3 regions of the Micromonospora globbae genome follow, and region 1 is predicted to be linked to each of the others. Evidence: riboswitches for the same ligand, from Rfam matches in the RefSeq annotation. Region 1 holds a riboswitch; each other region holds the start of a gene.
What was found. Region 1 has a riboswitch for cyclic di-AMP ahead of OG994_RS00990 (coiled-coil domain-containing protein). Riboswitches for the same ligand answer to the same signal wherever they lie in the genome.
Positions count from the first base shown of each region.

Region 1 (5,817 bases):
GTCTTCGTGGAGTACATCGCCTCGGTGCTGCCCTCCCTCGGTGAGGAGACCGCCACCCTGCACTCGCTCGGCACGCTCTTCCCGGGCATGAGCGCCACCCGCACCGATCCGCCGGAGGTGGCGGCCGTGAAGGGGTCGCTGCGGATGCGCCGCGTGCTGGAACGCGCGGTCCGGGACGCGGTGCCCGACGGCCCCACCGAGCTGCGCCTGCTCTACCGGGGTGCGCTGCTGCGGCTGGACCGCAAGGAGCTGGACGGGATCCGGGAACGCGCGCTGCCACGGGGCGCCCGCCGCAACGAGGTGCGCCGGGCCGGCTTCGACGGCGTCTTCGCCGCGCTGTGGGCGCAGGCGCGGCGGCTCGACATCGCCCGCCTGCCCGAGCAGCGGGCCTTCGAGGACGAGATCGCCGACCGGCCGGAGTTCCGGGAGTTCCTCAAGGCCTGGTGGCCCCGGCTGCACCCGCGCCACGTGCTGGGCTGGCTGGCCCGACCGGAGCGGCTGCGCCGGTACGCCGGCGGCGTCCTCTCCGGGGCGGAGATCCGGCTGCTGGCCGAGGCGTACCGGAGCCTGGACACCGAGGGGCTGACGGTCGCCGACATCGCCCTCCTGGACGAGCTGGACGCGCTGCTCGGCAAGCCGGTGCAGCCGCGCCGGCCGAGGCGTGACCCGTTCCAGCTCGCCGGCGGGGTGCGGGAGCTGAGCACGCACGCCGACCGGCAGCGCGCCGCGCGGGAGGCGGCCCGGGAGCGCCCGGCGGACTACCGGGAGTACGCGCACGTCGTGGTGGACGAGGCGCAGGACGTCTCGCCGATGCAGTGGCGGATGATCGGCCGGCGCGGCCGGCTGGCGTCCTGGACGGTGGTGGGCGATCCCGCCCAGACGGCCTGGACGGGTGACCCGGCGGAGCTGACCCGCGCCCGGGACCAGGCGCTGGGGCGCCGCCGCCGGCACCACTTCACGCTCACCACCAACTACCGCAACTCGGCGGAGATCTTCGCGGTGGCGGCCGCCGAGATCCGCCGCCTCGACCCGGACCTGCCGCTGCCCACCGCCGTCCGCTCCACCGGCGTCGAGCCGGTCGAGCTGACGGTGCCGGCGGGCGAGCTGGAGACCACCACGGTGGCGGCGGTGACGGGCCTGCTCGCCGAGGTGGAGGGGACGGTCGGGGTGATCACCCCGGTGTCCCGCCGGGACGAGGTGGCCGGCTGGCTGGGCGGCCTCGGCGCGCCCCGCCTCCAGGTGGTGACCAGCCTGGAGGCGAAGGGCATGGAGTACGACGGGGTGGTGCTGGTGGCGCCGGGCGAGATCCGCGCCGATGCCGGCGTCCGGACGCTCTACGTGGCGCTGTCCCGGGCGACCCAGCGGCTCACCACGATCGAGCCGACCGCCTGAGGCGAACGTCGGACGGGCCGGGTCGCGCCTTCTCCGACAACTGCCCTGGAGGTGCCGGGCGACCTGCTCGGCGTGATCGCCGTGGCGGCGCTCATCGCGGCGACCGGCTGGTGGTGGGCCGACCCGGTGGTGGCGTGGCGATCGGCGTTCTCATCCTCCCCCGCACCTGGCGCCTCGGCCGCACCGCGCGGCGCCGGGCGCCTGCGGCGCCATGGAGTGGTGACGAGCACACGCCCGTCTAGCCCGCTTTTGCGCCATTTTTCCGTGTCTGGGTAGACACACAGAGTCACATCTGCTGCATCAACCACACTGGCCCCGGTAGGCTCGGTCCCGGCCTCCGCCAGGCGGCGCCCACCGGCGCCGGCGGCGGCCGTCGCCTAATCGCCGCGACGCGGCGAGCCGGGGAACCATGTTCGTGGGGTGCATCCGCGCCAGCGGTAGGGATCTTCCGTCCCGAACCCGTCAGCTAACCCGGTCGGCGGCTGACGGAAGGACATGTGCATGCCAGTAGTGGCACCCGTACGACGACATGCCGCCCGGATGGCGGCCCTGATCGCCGCGACGCTCGCCCTCGGCGTCGCGATCGCCCCCGGCACCGCCGAGGCCGCCCCGGTGGCCCGCGCCGCCGCCCCCGGTCAGGACCCGGAAGGTGGCACCCCCTCCCTGCGGGCGCAGCTCGACGCGGCCAGCAAGGGCTGGCTCGACGCCAAGGCCGCCCTCGCCCGCTCCGTCAAACGGCAGCAGGAGCTCACGGCGCAGCTCAAGACGACCGAGGCGGAACTCGCCCAGCGCAGCGGCAAGGTCGGTGAGATCGCCGGGGTCGCGTACCGCACCGGCCGCCTCGGGCCCGTGTCGGCGCTGCTCAACAGCAACACCCCGGAGGGTTTCCTGGACCGCGCGGCGGCTCTCGAGGCCGTCGCCGCCAACGAGGACCGCGCCCTGCGCGACCTCATGGAGACCCGCGACCAGATGACCCGCACCCGGGCGGCGCTCGACGGCGAGATCCGCGAGGAACGCAAGCAGGTCGCCGTGATGGCCAAGCGCAAGGAACAGGCCGAACGCGCGCTCGAGGTGGCCAACGCCAAGGCCGCGCGCACCACCGACAGCTCCAACCGCGGCACCTCCACGGCGAACGCCGCACCGGCCCCGCGCAACTCCGACGGCTCCTGGCCGAAGGAGTCGTGCAGCGTCAACGACCCCACCCCCGCGAACGGGTGCATCACCCCGCGCATGCTGCACGCGCTCAACCAGGCCAAGGCCGCCGGCTTCACCCGCTACGTCTCCTGCTACCGCAGCGGCGGCTCCGGCGAGCATCCCAAGGGCCGGGCCTGCGACTTCGCCGCACAGAAGAACGGCTTCGGCGGCGACGCCACCGGCGGCGACAAGACGTACGGCAACAACCTGTCGGCGTACTTCATCCGCAACTCCGACCGGCTCGCCGTGCTCTACGTGATCTGGTACCGCCAGATCTGGCTGCCCAGCAGCGGATGGAAGTCGTACAGCGGGGCGGGCGGGGACCCCTCCAGCGACCACACCAACCACGTGCACCTGTCGGTGTACTGACCGCGGCGGGTGGCCCGTCCCCGTGCCGGGCCACCCGCACTACGTCCCGGAGCGTAGGAGCGGTGTCGTTCCTCGCCGGACGCCCGGGCGGGCCGGCGCGGGCAGCATCGCGGACATGACCCGGACACCGCGCACCGCCCGCAAGGCCCTGCTCACCCTGCACCTCGTCACCTCGCTGGGGTGGCTCGGCGCCGACCTGGTGCTGCTGACCCTCGGCGTCGCCGTGCTGCGCGGCGCCGACCCCGACGTCGTCTACCCGGTCGCCGCGCTGGTCGGCACGGCGCTGTTCGCCCCGCTCAGCGTCGTGGTGTGGGTCGTCGGTGTGCTCAGCGCCCTGCTGACGCCGTGGGGACTGCTCCGGCACCGCTGGGTGCTCGTCAAGCTGCTGATCACCACGGTGATGGTGCTGCTGGTGCTGTTCCTGCTCACGCCGAACCTGCGCGCCGCCGGCGAACTCGGCGCCGCCCTGCCGCCCGGCGACCGGGCCGACCTGGTGATCGCGCCCACCGTGTCGACCAGCCTCATGGTCGTCGCGACAGTGCTCTCCACGTACAAGCCGTGGGGGCGGCTGCGGCGGGCCACGCCCCCGCCGCGCCGGCGCGCCACGGTGACCGGGCGCACCGGCGGCTGACCGCTCAGGCCGCCGGGGTCGGGCCGCCCGCCTCGCGGTCGAGCGCCGCGCCGAGCCGCGTCGCCAGCGCGAGGTGGGCGGCGCGGGCCTGCCGGAAGGCGTACGGGAACAGCGGCGCCGGCGCCGCGAGGGTGATCTCCACGTCGATCCGCACCAGGCCACCCGGCTCGGTGTGCAGGCGGGTGTGGTTGCGCACCGTGGTGGCGGGCCACTGCCGGGCCACCGTCACGATCTCGTCGTCCCCGCTCGTCAGGACGTCGGCCTGGTAGGTGACCGGGAACCGCAGCGGCCCGGCCGCGAGCCGGTCGGTGACGGCGTAGCTGGCCAGCGCGCCCGGCCGGGGCGGCACCCGGCGGACCCGGACGATCAGCGGATGCAACTCGCCCTGCCGCGTGAGGTCACCGAGCAGCGCCATGGCGTCGGCGAGCGCGCACCGCGCCTGGACGGTGTAACTGAACGAATCCCGCCTGAGCACCCCGTCTCCCGCCGACGTCGCTCGGCCGATCCTCACCCACGGCGGCGGGGCTGGCAACAACGCGGGGAGCGCGGCGCGGATGCCGCGCCTTCGGATACCGGTCGCATGACGGTCACCAGGCGGGGAACTGCGACGTCACGGGCCGACGGAGGGGCGCATGGACGGTACGGCGGGCGAGCGCGCGGGCACGGGCACGAACGGGCACGTCATGGTCTTCGCGCCCACTCCCCTGCTGACGGTGACCGTGGACCAGCCGGCCGGCCAGCCGGAGATCCACCTGCACCCGGGCGGGCAGGGGGTCTGGCAGGCCCGGATGATCATGTCGCTGGGCGGCGAGGTGGTGCTCTGCACGGCCCTCGGCGGCGAGATCGGCCAGGTGCTGGAGCCCCTGCTGGTGAGCGAGGGGGTGGACCTCAAGGTGGTCGTGCGCGACTCGGGCAGCGGCGGGTACGTGCACGACCGGCGCGGCGGCACCCGGCGGGAGATCGTCGACGTGCCCGGCCAGCCGCTCGGCCGGCACGAGCTGGACGAGCTCTACAACCTGGCGCTCGGGGAGGGCCTGCGGGCCGCCGTCAGCGTGCTGAGCGGCCCCAACGACCCCACGCTCGTCCCGCCGGAGCTGTACCGGCGGTTCGCCGCCGACCTGGGCGCCAACGGCGGGCGGGTCGTGGTCGACCTGTCCGGCGAGCACCTCACCGCCGTGCTGGACAGCGGGGTCTTCTTCCTTAAAGTGAGCCACGAGGAGCTGATCCGGGACGGCCGCTCCGCCGGCGACGACGAGGACCAGCTCGCCCGCGCCATGTACGACCTGCACGCCGCCGGGGCCGAGAGCGTCGTGGTCAGCCGGGCCGACCGGCCGGCGCTGGCGCTGGTCGACGGCGAGGTGTTCGAGGTGGAGATGCCGCGCCTCCAGGCGGCCGACCCGCGGGGCGCGGGCGACTCGATGACCGCCGGGGTGGCCGCCGTGGTGGCCGGCGGGGGCGACCTGCGCACGGCCATCCGTACGGGCGCGGCCGCGGGAGCCCTGAACGTCACCCGGCACGGGCTCGGCACCGGACGGCTCGACTCGATCAGCGGCCTCGTCGACCGGGTGCGGCTGGTCCCGGCCGTCGCCCGGCCGCAGGAGCGCACCACCCCGGACGAACTGGCCGACCGGGCGGCCGAGCGATGACGCTGCGGGTGCTCGTCACCAACGACGACGGGATCGGCGCGCCCGGCATCCTGGCGCTGGCGCGGGAGGCCGTGGAGCGCGGCCTGGACGTCGTGGTCGCCGCCCCGCTCGAGGAGGCGAGCGGCATGAGCGCCGCGATGACCGCGGTGGAGCAGGAGGGACACGTCGTCGTCCGCGACCACCCGCTGGTCGAGCTGCCGGGCGTCCCCGCGTACGGGGTCGGCGGCTCGCCGGGCTTCATCGCGCTCATCGCGATGCACGGCGCGTTCGGGCCGCCGCCGTCGGCCGTGCTGTCCGGCGTCAACCGGGGCGCCAACGCGGGGCGCGCCGTCCTGCACTCCGGCACCGTCGGCGCCGCCTTCACGGCCGCCGCGAACGGCTGCCGGGCGATGGCCGTCTCGCTCGACGTCCTGTCCGCAGGGGAGGCCACCGCGGCGAGCGGCGGCGCCGCCGTGACCGCCGCCGCGCGGGTACGCGACACCGACCGGCACTGGTCGACCGCCGCCCGGGTCGCCCTCGACCTGCTGCCCCGGCTCACCGCCGCCCCGGTGGAGAGCGTGCTCAACGTCAACGCGCCCGACCTGC
Region 1 covers NZ_CP108084.1:214,199-220,015, reverse strand. Annotated here, with positions in the region: gene OG994_RS01000 (HelD family protein) at 1-1,392, shown strand, start outside; partial or broken gene OG994_RS00995 (cation diffusion facilitator family transporter) at 1,438-1,586, shown strand; cyclic di-AMP (ydaO/yuaA leader) riboswitch at 1,757-1,889, shown strand; gene OG994_RS00990 (coiled-coil domain-containing protein) at 1,894-2,955, shown strand; gene OG994_RS00985 (hypothetical protein) at 3,071-3,586, shown strand; gene OG994_RS00980 (SRPBCC family protein) at 3,591-4,061, opposite strand; gene OG994_RS00975 (PfkB family carbohydrate kinase) at 4,219-5,232, shown strand; gene surE (5'/3'-nucleotidase SurE) at 5,229-5,817, shown strand, end outside.

Region 2 (5,817 bases), 1.7 Mb from region 1:
GGACCGTGGCCAGATAGCCGAAGCCCGGACCGTACTGCTGCAGGAGAATGCGGATCCCGTCGGCGAGCCGGGGCTCGTCAGCGGCGAATTCGGACCAGGAAGCCATGCCGGCATTCTATCGAACAAATGTACGAGGAGCGACCGCGACGCGCTGGTCACCGGCACCGGGATCGAGCCGGCGAGGCGCGCCTCGCTATGGTGGTGCGATGCTGCTCTCCGACCGCGACCTGGTCTCCGAGATCAAGGCCGGCACGCTCGGGCTGGAGCCGTTCGAGCCCACCCTGGTGCAGCCGTCGAGCATCGACGTACGCCTCGACCGGCTCTTCCGGGTCTTCAACAACCACCTCTACACGCACATCGACCCGGCGCGGCAGCAGGACGACCTGACCTCCGTGGTCGAGGTCCCCGACGGGGAGCCGTTCGTGCTGCACCCGGGCGAGTTCGTGCTCGCCTCGACGCTCGAGGTGATCTCGCTCGGTGACCAGCTCGCCGGCCGCCTGGAGGGGAAGTCGAGTCTGGGCCGGCTCGGCCTGCTCACCCACTCCACCGCGGGCTTCATCGACCCCGGCTTCTCCGGCCACGTGACGCTGGAACTGTCGAACGTGGCCAACCTGCCGATCACGCTCTGGCCCGGCATGAAGATCGGTCAGCTCTGCATCTTCCGGCTCTCGTCGCCGGCCGAGCACCCGTACGGATCGGCCGTGTACGGCTCGCGCTACCAGGGTCAGCGTGGCCCCACACCGAGCCGCGCCTGGCAGAACTGGCGTACCTGGCCGACCCGCTGAGCCGGACCCCGGGGCGGCGGCGAGGCACCACGGGTCGCCCCTGACGAGAGGGGTCCCTTCCCGGCGCATGCGCCGGGAAGGGACCCCTCCTTCGTGCGTCAGCCGGGGCGGCCGAAGCTGTGGATCGGCCCGTCGTCGACCTTCTTCATCTTGACCGGCACTCCGGCCTGGGAGGCGTGCACCACCCAGCCGCCACCGACGTACATGCCGACGTGGTGCAGGTCGCTGTAGTAGAAGACGAGGTCACCGGGGCGCAGGTCGCCGCGGCTCACGGTCTTGGTGACCCGGCGCTGCTGGGCGGCGTTGTGGGGCAGCGAGACCCCGGCCTTGGCCCAGGCCGCGAGCACGAGGCCGGAGCAGTCGTACGAGTCGGGGCCGTCGGCACCCCAGACGTAGGGCTTGCCGATCTGGGCGCAGGCGAACTTCACGGCCACGCCGGCGGCGCCACCCGGGTAGGTGGCCGGGCACGGGGCGGGTCGCAGCGGTCCGGCGCCGCCGTTGCCGTACACCTTGATCCGCAGCTTCTGCAGCCGGTCGATCTCGGCGTTGATCTGCTTCTTCTTGGCCGCGAGCTGGGCCTCGGTCCGGGTCAGCTGGGCCACCAGGGTGTCCAGCGGCTCCTTCTGCCGGACCAGCTCGTCGCGCAGCTGCGCGACCTGCTGGACGTCCTTCTGCTGCGTCTGGGCGAACCGGTCGAGCAGCTCCAGCTGGCCCATCAGTTCGCTGGGGCTCCGGCTGCCGAGCATGGCGTTCACCGTGGACAGGTTCTCGCCCTTGTACGCCCGCGCCGCGAGGGCGCCGACCTTGTCCATGGCCTGGTCGACCTGGACCTGGAGGGGCTTGATCCGCTTGGCCAGGGCGTCGGCCTGCTTGCGCTTGGCGGCCAGCTCCTGGCGGGTGGCGTTGTGCTTCTCGATGACCGGCTCGAGCTTGTTCCAGTCCTCATCGATCTGGCGTTCGATCTCGGCGACCGACGGGTCGGCGTGCGCCGCGGTGACGCCGCCGGTCAGGACGACGGCGACGCCGACGAGGGCGGCGAGGGCGGTGGTGAAGCGGGACCAGCGTGGACGCGGCACACCCGTCGCACGGTCGGCGCGCGCCGACCGGTTCGACGGAGGCCGCGGGGCATGGTGGGCCACCGGGCTCCGTACTCCTTCTTCCCTGACCGCCTACCGGGTTAGCTGACGGGTTCGGGCGGGAAGGGAGGCGCCCTACCGCATCGCTGCGGATTCACCCCGGAAACCTGGGTCCCCGGCTCGCTCCCGAGAGCGACTCGGCGGTGTCGGACCGTTACCGCCCGGGTGGACGGACCTGCTGCCGGCCGACGATTGACCAGACTAGAGAGGCGCGTTATCGATTCGCAACCCGTCAGGCCGTGACACTCCGTACGCGACACGGCCGACCGCACCCACGGTGCGACGCCGTAGATTTTCTTCTTCAAACCTCGATAGATGGAAAGGTATTGACCTGAACGCGGCGTCGGAGTGAAGGTGGGCCCACCTGCACCCGTCCTTCACTGGGGGGTTCGATGCACCGATCAGCCATGTCGAGAAGCCGGCGGGCGCTGCTCGCCGCCGCGGTGGTGGCCGCCGCCGCGGCCGTACCGCTCACCGGCGGCCCGGCCGGCGCCGCGCCACCCGCCGGGGCCGCTCCCGTCGACGACCGGCAGCAGCAGTACGCCGCCGCGGCGGCCGAGTACGGCGTACCCGAGAGCGTCCTGCTGGGCGTGTCCTACCTGGAGTCCAGGTGGGACACCCACGCCGGCGCGCCCAGCACCAGCGGCGGCTACGGCCCGCTGCACCTCACCGACGCCGCCCACGTCGCGGCGCTGCCCGCCAGCCACCACGTGGACGAGGGCGAGGACCCGCGCGGCGACACGTCCCGCCCGATGACGGTCACCACGCCCGCCGTCGCCTCGTCGGCCGACGGGCCGGACGCCGCGTCACTGCGGACCATCCAGGCCGCCGCCACGCTCACCGGCGCCGACGTCGAGGCCCTGCGCTCCGACCCGGCCACGAACATCCGCGGCGGGGCGGCGCTGCTCGCCGCGTACCAGAGGGAGCTGGGCGGACCCGTCGGCGCCGGGACCGACCCGGGCGCCTGGTACGGGGCGGTGGCCCGCTACTCGGGCGCCGACACGGAGGAGACCGCGGCCGCGTTCGCCGACGAGGTGTACGCGCAGATCCGTGAGGGCGCGAGCCGGCGGACCGACGACGGCCACCAGGTGACCCTGGCCGCGCGGGCGGTGAGCCCGCGGGAGGACGCCCTGCACCGGCTCGGGCTGCGCCGCGCGGAGCGGCCCGACGGGCTGGAGTGCCCGGTCGGCCTCGGGTGCGAGTGGATCCCGGCGCCGTACGAGCAGTACGGCCCGGGCGCCGGCGACTACGGCAACCACGACCTGGGCAACCGGCCGGCCCAGCAGAAGATCGAGTACATCGTCATCCACGACACGGAGGGCTACTACGGCCCCAGCGTCGGCCTCGTGCAGCAGGCCGACTACCTCGGCTGGCACTACACGCTGCGCTCGGTCGACGGCCACGTCGCCCAGCACATCAAGGCCAAGGACGTCGGCTGGCAGGCCGGCAACTGGTACGTCAACGCGAAGTCCATCGGCATCGAGCACGAGGGCTTCGCCGGGCACGGCACCTGGTACACCGAGGCGATGTACCGCACCTCGGCCAAGCTGGTCCGGTACCTCGCGCACAAGTTCAACATCCCGCTGGACCGCCAGCACATCATCGGGCACGACAACGTCCCCGGCACGGTGGCGTCGACGGTGGCCGGCATGCACTGGGACCCGGGCCCGTACTGGGACTGGTCGCACTACTTCGACCTGCTCAAGGCGCCGTTCCGGACCACCGGCACGAAGCGGACCGGCCTCGTCACCATCGACCCGGACTTCGCCGCCAACCGGCCGGCCTTCTACGGCTGCAACCAGCAGCCGCCGGGCGTGCCGGACCCGCCGCCGCCGGCCGAGCCCTGCCCGCTGCGCGGATCCTCCGCCGTGATCCTGCACAGCGCGCCGAGCCACGACGCGCCGCTGGTGAACGACCTCGGCGAGCGCCCGGACGGGTCGCCGGACACGATGTACATCTCCGACCACGGCGCCCGCGCCTCCGCCGGGCAGACGTACGCGGTGGCCGAGGTACGCGGCGACTGGACGGCCATCTGGTACCTCGGGCAGAAGGCGTGGTTCCACAACCCGCCCTCGGCGCCGACGGCGAAGTGGGCCACCGGGTTCGTGGTGACGCCGAAGCCGGGTAAGGCGACGATCCCCGTCTACGGCCGGGCGTACCCCGAGCAGGACGCGTACCCGTCCGGCGTGCCGTACCAGACGATCTCTCCGTTGCAGTACACGTTCCCCGCCGGCCAGCGGTACGCCGTCGGCGGCATCCTGCCGAGCGAGTACTACCGTGCCGTCACGTTCGACGGCTCGTCCCCCGGCGACTGGACGGTCGTGCGGGGTGACCTGCGGTACGTCCAGGTCCAGTTCGGCCACCGCATCATGTACGTCAACCTCGACGACGTGCTGGTGCTCCCGTCACCGGTGGGCGCCCCCCGGTAGCGCGAAACGCGAGGGCCCCCGGCCGGTCGGCCGGGGGCCCTCGTCGTGGGCGGCGGGTCAGCCGGGTCGGCGGAAACCGGCGACCGGCATGTTGTTGATGCTCGCCACCTGGACCGGTTTGCCGGCCCGTGGCGCGTGCACCATCTGGTCGTTGCCGAGGTATAGACCCACATGGTGCAGGTCGCTGAAGAAGAAGACGAGGTCACCGGGGCGCGCCTCGGAGCGCGGGATGGCCCTGCCCTCGTTCCACTGTGCACCGGTGAAGTGGGTCAGGCTGATCCCGGCGGCCTTGTACGCGTACTGGGTCAGGCCGGAGCAGTCGAACGCGTCCGGGCCGGTGGCACCCCAGACGTACGGGTCGCCGACCTGCTTGCAGGCCGTCTTGATGGCGATGTTCGCGGCACTGCTGACCACACCCCGGACCGTCGGGCACCCGGACACCTTGACCACGGTCTTCGGCAGCGACGCCTGGAGCCGCTTGATCTCGGCGTCGATGTGCTTCTTCTTCGCGGCCAGGTCGTTCTTCTGCTTGGTCTGCGTGGCGATCAGGGCGTCCAGCTTCTGCTTCTCCGCGTCGTACTTGGCGCGGACCTTCAGAATGCTCTCGACCTGCCGGCGCTCCTGCTTGGCCAGCCGGTCCAGGATGGTGAGCTGCTCGGTGAGGGTGTCGGGCTTGGCGCTGACCAGCAGCGCACCGATCTCCTGCGAGGGGCCGGTGATGTAGTAGCGGGAGGCGAGGTCGCCCACCCGGGTCATCGCCAGCTCGCTCTGCAGAGCCAACGGCTCGATCTTCTTCTGGAGGTTGTCCGACTTCTTCTGGTTGACCTTCAGTTGCGCCCGCACCTTGTTGTACTGCTCGATCGTGGGTTCGAGCTGCTCCCACTGCTTGTCGATCTGCTTCTCGATCTCCTCGACCGACGGGGCGGCGTGTGCCGGCGCGGCGAGCAGACCGGCGCCGACGGCCGCGACGGCGGCCAGGGTGAGCAGGCGACGGGCGGCCCGGCGCAGGCCACCCGGACGAGCGGAACGTCCCGGTGCGTGACGATGAGGGGGCATGGTTGCCACCGGCACCGACTCCTTTGCAACCGACCGCCGGGCGCCTCGCAGAGGGGAAGAGGGGCGAGGGCAGACGACCCTCAGCGGTCGGTGCCCCACGATAGGGAAGCGCCGGAGCGGAATCAAGGCGGCCCAGCGCGTCGTGACCCCCGTGCGACGGCACGCCTACGAACGGTGTCCGATGGCCGCGTGCCGCTACCGTCGGCTCATGGCGGATCTCACGCTCGCGCACGAACTCGCTCTCCTCGGCTACGACGACGCCGGCGTCAACCGGCTCGGCGCCCCCCATCTCGGCTTCGGTCTCGCCGGTGCCCTGCTCCTCGAACTCGCGCTCGCCGGACGGGTCACCGTCGCCGACGGCCGGCTCGTGGTGACCGGCACGGACCCGCTCGGCACGCCGCTGCTGGACGA
Region 2 covers NZ_CP108084.1:5,363,381-5,369,197, forward strand. Annotated here, with positions in the region: gene OG994_RS24290 (pyridoxamine 5'-phosphate oxidase family protein) at 1-106, opposite strand, end outside; gene dcd (dCTP deaminase) at 207-785, shown strand; gene OG994_RS24300 (C40 family peptidase) at 884-1,861, opposite strand; cyclic di-AMP (ydaO/yuaA leader) riboswitch at 1,937-2,074, opposite strand; gene OG994_RS24305 (N-acetylmuramoyl-L-alanine amidase) at 2,329-4,350, shown strand; gene OG994_RS24310 (C40 family peptidase) at 4,408-5,421, opposite strand; gene OG994_RS24315 (GOLPH3/VPS74 family protein) at 5,615-5,817, shown strand, end outside.
Region 2: it holds a riboswitch for cyclic di-AMP, as region 1 does, so the genes downstream of both, OG994_RS24300 (C40 family peptidase) here and OG994_RS00990 (coiled-coil domain-containing protein) in region 1, are expected to answer to the same signal.

Region 3 (5,817 bases), 3.1 Mb from region 1:
GTCCGGGGTGCAGTTCTTCTTCATCCTCAGCGGCTTCGTGCTGGTCTGGTCCGCCCGGCCCGGGCAGTCGCGGCGGGCCTTCTGGCGGCGCCGGTTCGCCAAGATCTACCCGAACCACCTGGTCCTCTGGGCGCTGGCGGTGCTGGCGGCGCTGTGGTTCGCCGACCCGGTGCCGATCGGCGTCGCGGTCGAGAACCTTCTCCTGCTCCAGGCGTGGGACCCCCGCTCCGGCCACTTCTACAGCATCAACACGGTGAGCTGGTCGCTCTCCTGCGAGTTCTTCTTCTACCTCTGCCTGCCGTTCGCGCTTCCGTTCGTGCGGCGGGCGCGGCCCTGGCTGCTCTGGGCCGTCGTCGTCGCCGTGCCGCTGGTGATCCTGGCGCTGTGGCCCGGTCAGGCGCTGGTGCCGGAGGAGCACCGCTGGTGGTTCACCCAGGTCTTCCCGCTGGTGCGGTCGGTCGAGTTCTGGATGGGTGTGGCCGCCGCGGAACTGATGCGCCGCGGCCGGTGGCGCGGGCCGCGGCTGCCGCTGGCGACCGTCCTGTTCGGCCTCACCTGGGTGGCCGCCGCGGGGTGGATCCGCGCCGAACTGTGGGCCGCGCTGCTGTCGGCCGCGTACCTCCTGGTCATCACGGCGGCGGCGGACGCCGACGTACGCGGGCTGCGCTCGCCGTGGCGGTCCCGCCCGCTGGTCTGGCTCGGTGAGGTCTCGTTCGCGTTCTACCTGGTCCACGTCCTCGTCATCACCACCGTGCTGCGGCTGACAGGCGACTGGGGCGTCGGGCTGCCGGGCTGGTGGGGACCGGTGGCGGTGCTCGGCTTCCTCCTGGTGAACCTCGGGCTGGCCGCGTTGCTGCACCGGTACGTCGAGACGCCGATGATGCGCCTGCTCGGCCCGCGTCGGACGGGCCGGGCCGACAGCGCCCGCCGCGCCGTCGCCGCCGGCGCCCGCCGGGACGCGACCCCGGGTGCGCCCGGTGTCCCAGGGCCGCGGCCGGGCGCCACCCCCACCGACGACCGTCCCGTGTACGCCGACACGCGCTGAGACCGTCCACGCTGGTGGGACCGCCCGGCGTGGCGGGGACGACACGCCCGCCGTCGATGCGTTCGGCGGGACGGGGCGGTAGCGTTGTCACGTGCTTCCCGTCGCGTTCGCCTGTCCCCTGTGGTGGGTCGCGCGATGGGCTTCCCGGCTGCTGGCCAGCCTGGCGGTCGCCGGGGCGCTGACCCTCGGCGCCGTGGCGCCGGCCGCGGCCGCGTCCGAGCCGCCGCGCCCGTCCGGGCTTCCGGCGTCGTCCGAGTCGGTGCGCGTGTCGGTGGCCGACGGGGCGGTCACCGTCGCCCTGCGCGGGCCGGGCGTCGACGCACCGGTGCCGACCACCCTGCACGGGCTGCCCGCCGCGGCCGTCGGCGCGGCATCCGCACCGGACGTGGAGGGCGCGCCCCCCGTCGTGCCGGGGGCCACCGCGGGTGTGGGCACCGACCACTGGTCGTACCTCGCCGCGCGCCCGGCCGACAGCGTGGCGCCGGGGCCGGTCGCGCTGGCGGGCGCCGCCGCGGCCGCCGACGCCCGGATGCCACGCTCGGCCGCCACCCCGGCCCGGGCGTCCCGGGCCCCGCCGGGCGCCTGACTCCGCGGCGGGCACCCGTCCCGCCACCCGCGCCCACCCGTCCTTCACCCGTACGCACCGCCCGCTGACCCTGCCCGACCAGGCACGCGTGTCCCGGCGGTCGTGCGGCGTCCCCCATCGCATCCGCTGTCCGTGAGGTGCCGACATGGAGAAGACCGTCCTCTACCAGTTCCTCACCGAGGTTCCCCAGGCCGCCGCCATCTGGTCCGGGCTGCTGGTGCTGGCCATGACCGTGCTCACCGTGCTGGTCGCCCGACCCGAGCGCGACCGGCCGGAGGACGACCCCGGTGGTGACCCGACCCGCCCGAGCGAGCGGGACCTCGCCGCGGCCGAGGCGGCCGACCTGCGCCGGTACGCCGAGGAGGTGGCGGTCGCCGCCACCCGCGCCGCGGAGACCGCCCGCCGGCGGCGCGCCGAGTGGGTGGCCGCCCACACCGACCTGGAACGGGCCTGGGCCGCGTACGATGCGGCGGAGACGGCCGCCCGCCGGTTCGCGGGCGCGGGGGCGCTGCCCACGCCCCGGACGCCGCGTACGCCGGCCGAGTACGCCGCCCGCGAGCGGTACCTGCACCGTGCCGCCACGGCGGCGCACTGGCGCGGTGACCTGACCCTGGCGCAGCTCGGCGACGTGTTCGGCCACCGCAACGGCTGGGACCCCCGCCGGCATCCGGTCGAGCAGGAGGTGCGGCTGGCCCGGTTCGTCCGCGACGAGCGGTTGGCCGACTACCGGGCCGCCGGGGAGCGGGAACGCTCCGCGTGGCGGGACGCTGAACTGGCCGCCGAGGCCGCCCGCGCCCTGGCCGCCGAGGCGTACGCGGCGGCGGCCCGACTCCGGACCGCCCGCGTGCCGGCGGCCCGGGCGGTCACGACGGCCACCGCCCGGCCCGCCACGGCCCGCTGGCGCCCGGCCCGGGCCGGCTGACCCGTCGGCGCCCATCCCAGAGGCCCGGCCGGCCGAGCACCCCAGCGGGCCCTGGCCCGTCGAACACCTCGCGGGCCCTGGCCCGTCGAACACCCGGCGGCCGGGCGCGCGAGCACGACGGCGGTCCGGTTGTGCGCGGGGTTGACGAGGGCGGGCAGCGCCGGTGAGATCGGTGACACCGCCGTCGGGATGATCACCTGGCAGGGACCCGCTGACACCCCGGAGTCGTCAACCGGCCGGGCCCGCTGCCTGCCCGCCTCATCCGCTTTGCGTGATACGTCCGGCTTTAATTGCGTGAGCCCGCTCACACCGTCCGGGAAACGGTCAGCGGGAACCAGGGGCGCCCAATTCTCCCCGTCATCCGGCGACGTTGTCACCAGCCTGTCCCGTTGCGTGCCGCCGGCGCCCCGGGAAACGCTCGTCCCACCCCGTCACGAGAGCGTCCGTACGCCCGGAAATTTGTGCCCGGAACCAGGTTTAAGCAGGTGGGACGGGGTTGGCAGGCCCGGTACCGGTTAGTAGTGTCGGCCCGTCCGGCGCGGTAACCGATCGCACAAGGCGACGCCGTGCCGACCCGCCTAATCGTGCTCTCACGAGCCGGGGACCCACCCGCACGTCCGGGGTGAATCCGCGGGCCACGGCCCGCGGTAGGGCGAACTTCCCGCCCGAACCCGTCAGCTAACCCGGTAGGCGGTGCCGGAAGGAGTTCCACCTCGTGCTGTTCGTACCCACCCCTCGGTCGTCTCCACCTCTCCACGGCACCGCGGTGCCCGAGCCCGCCCGCCTCGTGGCGGCGCGCTGATCCTGGCCCCGCGTCCTTCCGCCCGGCTCACCGGGCGTCTCCCCTGAGCGGTCCACCACCCGCGGACGCCGTCCGCGCGGTCACGCATGCCCGAATCCCGGCACGCCGCTCTCCCCCTGAGCCCGTGGAGGAACTGTGAAGCACACCCTGAAGCGCCGGCTGCGCCAGCTGGCAACCGAGCGTCCGTTCCAGATCGCGGCGGCCTCCGCCGTGGCCGTGGTGCTGGCGTCCACCACCGGCGCGCTGGTCAACGCCGCCGACGACACCCCGGCCACGCAGCCGGCCTCGGCGTCGGTGGCCGAACTGCGCAGCGACACCGGGATCGCCTCCCGGGGCGACGACCGGTCCCCGACGACCAGCGCGCCCGAGACCACGGCACCGTCGTCGCCGAGCGCGTCGCCCTCTGCCACGAAGACCGCCGAGGCGACCAAGGCCGCCAAGGCCGCGAACCCGGACGTGAGCCGGAAGCCGGAGCCGCCGGCGAGCAAGGTCCTCGACTACGACTACCAGGCGCAGACCACCTACTACTACTGCGGCCCGGCCGCCACGCGTAACGCCCTGAGCGCCGCCGGCATCGAGCGCAGCCAGGACGACCTGGCCGTCCAGCTCGGCACGACGGAGATGGGCACCAACTCCGCCGAGGACACCACCCGCGTGCTGAACGCGGTGGTCAAGGGCAACCCGTACCGGACCCGCATGTTCCCGAACGCGCCCAGCCCGGCGCAGATGGACCAGCTCCAGGCGGACGTCGTGCGGGCCATCACCGACGGGCGCGGTGTGGTCGCGAACATCGTGGGCGACGCCACCGACGTCGACGGCGGCTGGCACTCCTTCCCGGGCGGGCACTACATCGCCGTGGTCGGCTACCGGGACGAGGGCCGCGTCGTCAAGATCGCCGACTCGGCGAACCCGGCGATCCCGTCGTACTGGATCACCACCATCGACCTGGCGAACTGGATGACCACCCGCGGATACTCCGCCTGACATCCTCCGCGCACCTCGGGCGTCGGCACCCCGTGAGGGGGCCGGCGCCCGTCGCCGTCCCGGCTGCACCCGCCGTCGGGCTGGACCCCGCTGTCGGGCTGGACCCGCTGTCCGGCTGACGCTCGTCCCTGGCGATGGCCGTCCGGTCCGCCGTCGGCGGCCGACAGGGACTCGCCCGGCGGGCGGCCCGATGGCAGACTGCCGTCCATGGTCGACGAGTCCCGCCGCGAGCCCACCCTGTTGCTGCTGCACGGGATGGGCGCCACCGGCGACGTGTGGTCGCCCGCGACCGCCGTGCTGGAGCGGCGCTGGGCCGGGCGCTGGCTCGCGCCGGATCTCGCCGGGCACGGCGCGGCGCCGCCCCTGCCGGCGTACTCGTTCGCGGGGCTCGCCGAGCGCGTTGCCGCCGCCCTGGCCCCCGCGGACCGGGTGGTCGTGCTCGGTCACTCGCTCGGCGGCGTGGTGGGGCTGGCGCTGGCGGCCCGGGGCTCCGCGCTGCCCGTGGCCGCCGTCGTGGGCGTCGGCATCAAGGCGGTCTGGTCCCCGGCCGAACTGGCCCGGACGCGCGAGCTGGCCGCCCGTCCGATCATCTGGTTCGCCGGCCGGGACGAGGCCGCCGAACGCTACCTGCGGGTATCCGGTCTGGCCGGTCTGCTGGCCCCCGACGATCCGGTCGTGGACGCCGGGCTGCGCCAGGTCGACGGGCGGTGGCGGCTGGCCATGGACCCGGCCGCCTTCGCGGTGGGGGAGCCGGACCTGCCCGCACTGCTGGCGGCCACCGACGTCCCGGTCGTGCTGGCCCGCGGCGAGCACGACCCGATGGTCACCGACGCCCAGCTCCAGCGGCTGGGGGTGCCGGTGGTCACGCTGCCCGGGCTCGGGCACAGCGCCCACGTCGAGGACCCGGAGGCGGTGCTGGCGCTGGCCGACGCCTACCGCTGAGCGGGAACCCGGGCCTCCCGCACGGCCGGGTCCAGCTCCCGCCGCGCCGCCTCCAGGAACGCGTCCGCGTACGACTCGGCCGGGAAGTCGCCCAGGTAGCGCCGCCGGGTCAGCCAGCGATCCGGCGCGAGCGGGTCCGCGCCGAGGAGCCGGTCCAGCACCTCGTCCACGTTCGCCATGTCCCGGCGCAGGACGTAGCCCGCCGCGGCCAGGGGGAACCGCTCGGTGAACGCGTCGCCGTCGCCGGTCATGTCGGTCACGGCGAACGGCTTGCCCGAGTAGAGGTAGTCCGAGATCACGCCCGAGACGTCGGAGATCAGCGCGTCGGACCGGTTCACGCACTCCACCAGGCTCAGCTCCCGGCCGGCCGCCGTGCCCCAGAGGTGCTGCCGGCCGGTCGCCGCGCGGTCGGCCGCCAGAAGCTCCGTCAGCCGGCCCAGCTGCCGTGCCGAGGCCGGGTTCTGGCCGGTGTACGGGTGGGCGCGCAGGATCACCGTCACGCCCCGGTCCAGCAGCCGGCGCAGCAGCGGCTCGGC
Region 3 covers NZ_CP108084.1:3,305,571-3,311,387, reverse strand. Annotated here, with positions in the region: gene OG994_RS14630 (acyltransferase family protein) at 1-1,045, shown strand, start outside; gene OG994_RS14625 (hypothetical protein) at 1,137-1,631, shown strand; gene OG994_RS14620 (hypothetical protein) at 1,777-2,553, shown strand; cyclic di-AMP (ydaO/yuaA leader) riboswitch at 3,119-3,261, shown strand; gene OG994_RS14615 (C39 family peptidase) at 3,491-4,339, shown strand; gene OG994_RS14610 (alpha/beta fold hydrolase) at 4,547-5,281, shown strand; gene OG994_RS14605 (CDP-glycerol glycerophosphotransferase family protein) at 5,272-5,817, opposite strand, start outside.
Region 3: it holds a riboswitch for cyclic di-AMP, as region 1 does, so the genes downstream of both, OG994_RS14615 (C39 family peptidase) here and OG994_RS00990 (coiled-coil domain-containing protein) in region 1, are expected to answer to the same signal.